Bacillus pumilus: one gene and its partner. The protein of the gene in region 2 interacts with the protein of the main gene of each other region in a pairwise test. Links are inferred from orthologs where the notes say so. Each region holds a gene or a part of one and is shown on either strand. Other genes may lie near its edges. The genes, in order: tsaE and rlmB.

Evidence for each region.
Region 1: the proteins of rlmB (region 2) and tsaE interact in binary tests that used the Escherichia coli proteins (3 or more experiments, as listed by UniProt). The link is inferred for Bacillus pumilus from one-to-one orthologs.

What each region holds. Positions count from the first base shown.
Region 1 is NZ_CP047089.1:2,437,698-2,440,947, reverse strand. Bases 71-2,986 are described here. They hold tsaE (tRNA (adenosine(37)-N6)-threonylcarbamoyltransferase complex ATPase subunit type 1 TsaE), read right to left. Parts: upstream 1,805-2,986; coding sequence 1,337-1,804; downstream 71-1,336. Other genes in these bases: thiL (thiamine-phosphate kinase), read right to left, coding at 1,827-2,804; tsaB (tRNA (adenosine(37)-N6)-threonylcarbamoyltransferase complex dimerization subunit type 1 TsaB), read right to left, coding at 667-1,356; rimI (ribosomal protein S18-alanine N-acetyltransferase), read right to left, coding at 213-641; tsaD (tRNA (adenosine(37)-N6)-threonylcarbamoyltransferase complex transferase subunit TsaD), read right to left, coding at 71-220. In the rest of the region: more of tsaD, read right to left, coding at 1-70. UniProt on the Escherichia coli protein: Required for the formation of a threonylcarbamoyl group on adenosine at position 37 (t(6)A37) in tRNAs that read codons beginning with adenine.
Region 2 is NZ_CP047089.1:3,307,439-3,310,745, reverse strand. What follows is about bases 206-3,178. They hold rlmB (23S rRNA (guanosine(2251)-2'-O)-methyltransferase RlmB), read right to left. Parts: upstream 2,081-3,178; coding sequence 1,331-2,080; downstream 206-1,330. Other genes in these bases: cysS (cysteine--tRNA ligase), read right to left, coding at 2,499-3,178; GPS65_RS16510 (Mini-ribonuclease 3), read right to left, coding at 2,064-2,495; rae1 (ribosome-dependent mRNA decay endonuclease Rae1/YacP), read right to left, coding at 816-1,328; sigH (RNA polymerase sporulation sigma factor SigH), read right to left, coding at 206-752. Outside these bases: rpmG (50S ribosomal protein L33), read right to left, coding at 1-19; more of sigH, read right to left, coding at 96-205; more of cysS, read right to left, coding at 3,179-3,307. UniProt on the Escherichia coli protein: Specifically methylates the ribose of guanosine 2251 in 23S rRNA.

The DNA of each region.
Region 1 (3,250 bases), 870 kb from region 2 along the record:
TATTGGCCTGTGTCATCACTTCTTCTAACACGATAGTAACTTGCTCCACATGATGCCTTGAAGCGATTTCTGGGACAACACCGCCAAATCGTTTATGGCTTTCTATTTGCGACGCGACTACATTCGCTACAATTTCTTTCCCATTTTTCACAATAGATGCAGCTGTTTCGTCACAGCTTGTCTCTATACCTAATATGAATCGATCTGTTTGTTCACTCATTTATATTCACCCACATGACCAATGCATCTTCCCCATTATCCGTATAATAATTCTTTCGAATAGAAGCTGGTCTGAAACCAAGCTTTTCATAAAGGGATTGTGCAGGTGTATTTGAAACCCGCACCTCTAAAGAAAGATGATCTGTCTTTTTTTCTTTACAAAATTCCATGACATATCGCAGCAATGCTTCCCCGTAACCCTTTCCTCTATGCTCAGGGAGAATTGCAATGTTCGTAATTTGTGCATCGTCCATGACGATCCAGACCCCGCAATACCCAACAGGTTGCTCATCTTCTTCAATGAGAAAATAATGGCTGTACTGGTTATGAAGAATCTCATAGACAAATGATTCTTTTTTCCAAGGGGCAGTAAACGAATGCACTTCAATCGTATACACCTCTGGAATGTCCGCTACCGTCATTTTTCGAATCTCTGTTATGTTGAGATTATTTTTGTCCTTCAAGCCATTTCACTTCCGCTTCTGCCATACGAATATAGTTAGGTACAAGCTGATGGACATCCTCTGCAGGACGATCTGTCCCTAAAAAGGCAAGCATTGAAGGTCTTGGGTTATGAAAAGCTCCCTCTGCGATCACAGCCGTTTCTCCTAAAATGGAGCGAATGCTCTCTTCATGAAGATGCACATCCTGTCCAAGAAATAGGACAGGCTTTCCTGTCTTTTTCAGCTCATGAAGCCAATCCGTGAGCAAGATATTTTGGTCTTGTTTGATCTCTTGGATTTTTCCATCTTCAAACATATATAGCCCAGTATAAACTTGTCCTCTTCTCGCATCAAATAGTGGTGAGATCCATCCATCAAAGTATTGACCATTTGCCGCAAGTGTTTCCAAACTCGAAACAGCCGATATCGGGATAGACAGCGTCCATGCGAGTGTTTTTGCAATGGTCACACCGATTCGAACGCCAGTGTAGGAACCAGGTCCTTTTGCTACAACAATTTTACTTAGTTCACTTGGCGCTACACCACATTCTTTCATCAATGCCTCAACAGTCGGCATCGCTCGGACGGAATGGTTCTTTTTTAAATACGTAATACTTTCACCAATCACTATGGAATCTTTGACAAGGGCAATTCCTAGTGTATGGTTTGACGTATCAATTGCCAGTATGGTCAAATTCTTTCATCTCCTTACAAAGGGTCTCATAGCGTTCCCCTTTTGCACTAAACGTAAGATGACGTTCTTCTTCACGTTCTGTTCTTAGCATTTCTATTTTCAAATAGGAGGAAGGTAATTGAGGTCCAATGAGATGTGCCCACTCAACCAAGCATACACCTTCGCCCTCAAAATATTCTTCAAGACCGATATCTTCTTCCGCATCTTCCATGCGGTACACATCCATATGATAAAGTGGCAGTCTGCCATCGGTATATTCTTTAATAATCGTAAAGGTAGGGCTGTTGACGATACGGGTAATCCCTAAGCCTTCTGCAAAGCCTTTTGAAAAAGTCGTTTTGCCTGCGCCTAAATCCCCTTCTAATGTCAAAACATCGCTCGGCATCACAAGTTTGGCCAAAGCAGCGGCAATTCGTTTCGTCTCATCCGCACCTTTTGTCGTCCACATTAATTTCACAGTGGGTGTCACCTCATTTCTTAAAATGATTATATCCTTTTTTCATTAACATTGTTTGCTGTTCATTGTCTTTTAATAGAACGCTTGCTGCCTGATCACCTTTGACTTGTCCAATGCGTTTGACTTGAATGTCTTTTTTTCTACATTGCATTTCAAAGCTATCCCAATCAGCCTGTGGAATTGTACCAGTTAATACAAAGTCTTCCCCACCAAATAACACCCATTCCAGCCAGTCTTTACGCAGGACTGGTAAATCTGGATGTATGGGGAGCTTATTTGCATCTATCTCTATCGTCACATGACTCGCTTCGGCTATCTCATTCAGCTCACTCGCTAATCCATCACTCACATCATTCAAGGAGACCCTTGAGTAACTTGAGCAAATGAGACCAGCAGCAATGTGAGGCTGAGGTTTTTTATGACGCTCAAGAAAAAAGGCTGTGTCGACTGCCTTGGGAGAGTCTAATTCGTTCATTAAAAGTGATAAGCCCGCAGCTGATGAACCAAGCTCACCTGTGACAAAGACGATGTCTCCTGTCTGAGCACTGTGACGATAACAAGCTTTCCCTTTTGATACCTCGCCAATGACTGTCACTGTAATGATAAAGTCACTGTGAGTGGCAACCGTATCTCCACCAATCAAATCCATTTGATAAGTATCAGCCAATGCTTTCATTCCCTCGTAAAGAGCTGACACGACCGTCTCATCACCATGAGGCGGGATAGCAATTGATACAAGATAATACTTTGGAGTTCCTCCCATTGCGGCGATATCACTGACATTGACCGCTAGTGCTTTAAAGCCAATCTCAAAAGGTGTGGAAAAATCAAAGCGAAAATGAACATGTTCCACCATTGTATCAACACAAACGACCTCTTCACAATGTGAATGAGGTTGATAAACACTTGCATCATCACCGATGCCCATAACCAAAGAACGCTGATGTGTTTCTGTTGGTGTAATTCGGCGAATAAGATCAAATTCATCCATAAAAAGACAGCCCCTTCATGCAATCAATTGATTGAGTAGACACGATGTCAGACATCATTAATATAGTGTAAGCCACTATGAGTTTCAGTTCCAATGAAAAATGATATAAAGAAAGCCTGGTATGAAAAAACCAGGCTGGGTTGAAGTGATCTATCTTTTCTTTTTACATAACATGTAGCCAAAGACAAAACCATTCAATATATCTTGGATACGTATAAAAAGAAAAAGACATAAAAAAAAACGAAACTATACGTTTTCGTTTACAAGTCATAAAAATGGCGGTCCGGACGGGACTCGAACCCGCGACCTCCTGCGTGACAGGCAGGCATTCTAACCAACTGAACTACCGGACCAATTTGGTTGCGGGGGCAGGATTTGAACCTGCGACCTTCGGGTTATGAGCCCGACGAGCTACCGAACTGCTCCACCCCGCGACGATATAAATA
Region 2 (3,307 bases):
GAGTAATCTTTTTCCTCATATTTACACCTATTTTCTCGACATCATTTCCTTAGTACCTTATCACAGTGTCGAAAAAGCTGTCAATATAGGTTTGATTAGAGACTAATCTCGCGAAGCTCTAAATATTTCTCTAATTTTCTCTTTACTCTTTGGAGTGCGTTATCAATTGATTTCACATGACGGTTTAAATCTTCAGAAATCTCTTGATAGGATCTGCCATCAAGGTAAAGCACAAGAACCTTTCTTTCCAGCTCGCTTAGTAGTTCACCCATCTTCATTTCGATATCATCAAATTCTTCTTTGCTAATGATTAAATCTTCTGGGTTAAGCGCTTTAGCACCGGAAATGACGTCCAACAATGTTCTGTCTGATTCTTCATCATATATTGGCTTATCTAATGATACATAGGAATTTAACGGGATATGTTTTTGGCGAGTAGCTGTTTTAATTGCGGTGATAATTTGGCGGGTAATACATAATTCTGCAAAAGCCTTAAATGAAGTAAGCTTGTCCTCTCTGAAATCGCGGATAGACTTATAAAGTCCGATCATCCCCTCTTGGACAATGTCCTCTCGATCCGCTCCAATCAAGAAATAAGATCTTGCTTTTGCACGTACAAAATTTCGGTATTTCGTTATTAAGTAATCTAGCGCATCACTATCTCCGACATGAACCCTTTCAATGACTTGTTCATCTTCCAACTGGCAAAATTGCTCTCTGATGGATTTATCCTTGCTGTTGTTTAGATTCACTTCGATCCCCCCGACCGCACCTAGATAGAAATATTATACATTAATGGTTGAAATATCGTCAAGCTATTCTAGATTCCCACGCCGCCATTTTTCAAACGTTTTCAATACATCTTCTGACAATTCTATCTTGGATGCTGGTTTATCAGAAGTAATCTTTTTGACTCTCGTTTCAATCTTTCGTTCGATCACTTCAATCTCTCTTAAAAGCTCTCGAGCCGACTTCCGAAGAGCTCCTTGTCCAAAGATTGCCCATTGTTCTGTAAAGTCTGAGGTCGCCACATGAATCTGCGTCCGAATATTATTCAAATCCTGGGCAAGCTTTTCAATCCGCTCATCAGCCGTTTCATTCTCTCTCGTAAAGATGACCTCTACTCGGTGATTGATTCGCTTTTTTTCGATTCCTTTGACCATATGGGCATCGAATACAACAATGACTCGATACCCTGTATAGGCTTGATATTCTGCTAAATTTTGAATCAGTATGTCTCTGGCTTCTTCAAAGCTGTTTTCCTTTAAGTGCTGCAGCCTTGGCCATGCACCTATCATGTTGTATCCATCGACTAAGAGGATGTCCATCTCTATTCTCCTAACGGATAACGTTTTCGATACACTTCATACATCAATAGACTAGCAGCAACTGACGCGTTTAACGAAGTGACCTTTCCGGCCATTGGCAGCTTAATTAGAAAATCACACTTTTCTTTGATCAATCGGCCAATCCCTTTTCCTTCACTGCCAATCACGAGAGCAAGCGGCATCGTGCCATCAAATTGTCTGTAATCCTGTTTGGCAGACGCATCTGTTCCCGCGACCCAGATTCCTCTTTCTTTCATCTCATCAAGAGCTCTTGAAAGATTGGTGACTTTGGCAACAGGAATATGTTCAATTGCTCCAGTAGATGCCTTGGCAACAGTTGTCGTTAAGCCGACCGCTCTCCTTTTCGGAATGACAATCCCGTGTGCACCTACAGCATCTGCTGTACGCATAATGGAACCTAAATTATGCGGGTCTTCAATTTCATCTAAGATAAGAAAAAATGGCTGTTCATTTCGCTGTTCAGCGATTTGATATAGATCGTCCAATTCTGCATATTCATATGCTGCTACTTGTGCAACGATTCCCTGGTGCTGACCTGTGACCATTTGATCAAGCTTTTTCCTCGGAACATACTGAATGGTAATATTTTGTTTTTTTGCGAGTTCAATGACCTGCTGGGCTTGTCCTTTTACAGTGTTTTCTGCCATCCAGAGCTTGTATAACTCTCGATCTGACTTTAGTGTTTCAATCACTGCATTTTTCCCAATCACATAATCATGTTGCTGACTCATTTGTCTTCCTCCCTGACGTTCCGATTTCAATCGCCTGACTAATCAGCTCTTCTAAGCGTTCGTCCTGCTTATCAATAAATAAATAACCCATGAGCGCTTCAAACGCCGTACTATAACGATACGTTTGAACGTCTGTGTTTTTAGGCACTGTGCCTGATTTTGCATTTCTTCCTCTTTTCAGCACCGCTTCTTCTGCTTCAGTGAAAAAGCCTTGCTGCTGAAGCGTAAATAAAATAGCTGCCTGAGATTTAGCTGAAACGATTTTGCTTGCTCGTTTGTGCAGCTCATTTGGTTTTGTCGCCCCCGTTTGGAGGAGGTGATGCCTCACGTAGACTTCAAAAATGGCATCACCCATATAAGCAAGCGCAAGTCCGTTCAATTGTTTACCGTCTTTCAGCTTTTCAAAATTCAACATGACCTATTCTCCTCTTTTCCAGCGAGTACCTTGAGGAGTGTCCTCCAATACAATATTCATGCTCTTTAACTGGTCACGAATTTGATCAGATAGCGCAAAATCACGATTTCTTCTAGCCTCATTGCGTTGTTCAATTAACGCTTCTACTTCTTTTTCAAGCGTATGCTTTTCTTCTAATGAGAAGCCAAGGACAGACGTGATTTCTTGGAACAAGCCGATAAATGCCTTGATCACTTCCTCCGAAGTATGATCATTTTCCATATAATAATTCGCCTGTTTCGCAAGTTCGAATAAAACAGAAATCGCATTTGCCGTATTGAAGTCATCATTCATTTCAGAAATAAATGTCGCTCTCTGCTCTTCAACCTTCGCCAACCATTTAGCATTGTCTTCTGTGATATTCGTGCTGCTTTCAAGGCGATGATGTAAATTAGCATAAGACGTTTTGAGTCGGTTAAACGCACTCTTTGTACTCTCTAGTAAATCCATTGAGTAGTTAATTGGATGACGGTAGTGAACCGACAACATAAAGAATCGAAGCACATCAGGATCTTGTTCTTTTACAATGTCATGCACAAGCACAAAGTTGCCAAGTGATTTTGACATTTTCTCATTCTCAATATTAATATATCCGTTATGCATCCAATATTTCGCAAATGGTTTGCCTGTCAAAGCCTCAGATTGAGCGATTTCATTTTCATGGTGAGGGAAGGTTAAATCCTGTCCGCCTGCATGAATATCGATTGTATCACCTAAATATTTTTTAACCATGGCCGAGCATTCAATGTGCCAGCCTGGACGTCCTTCGCCCC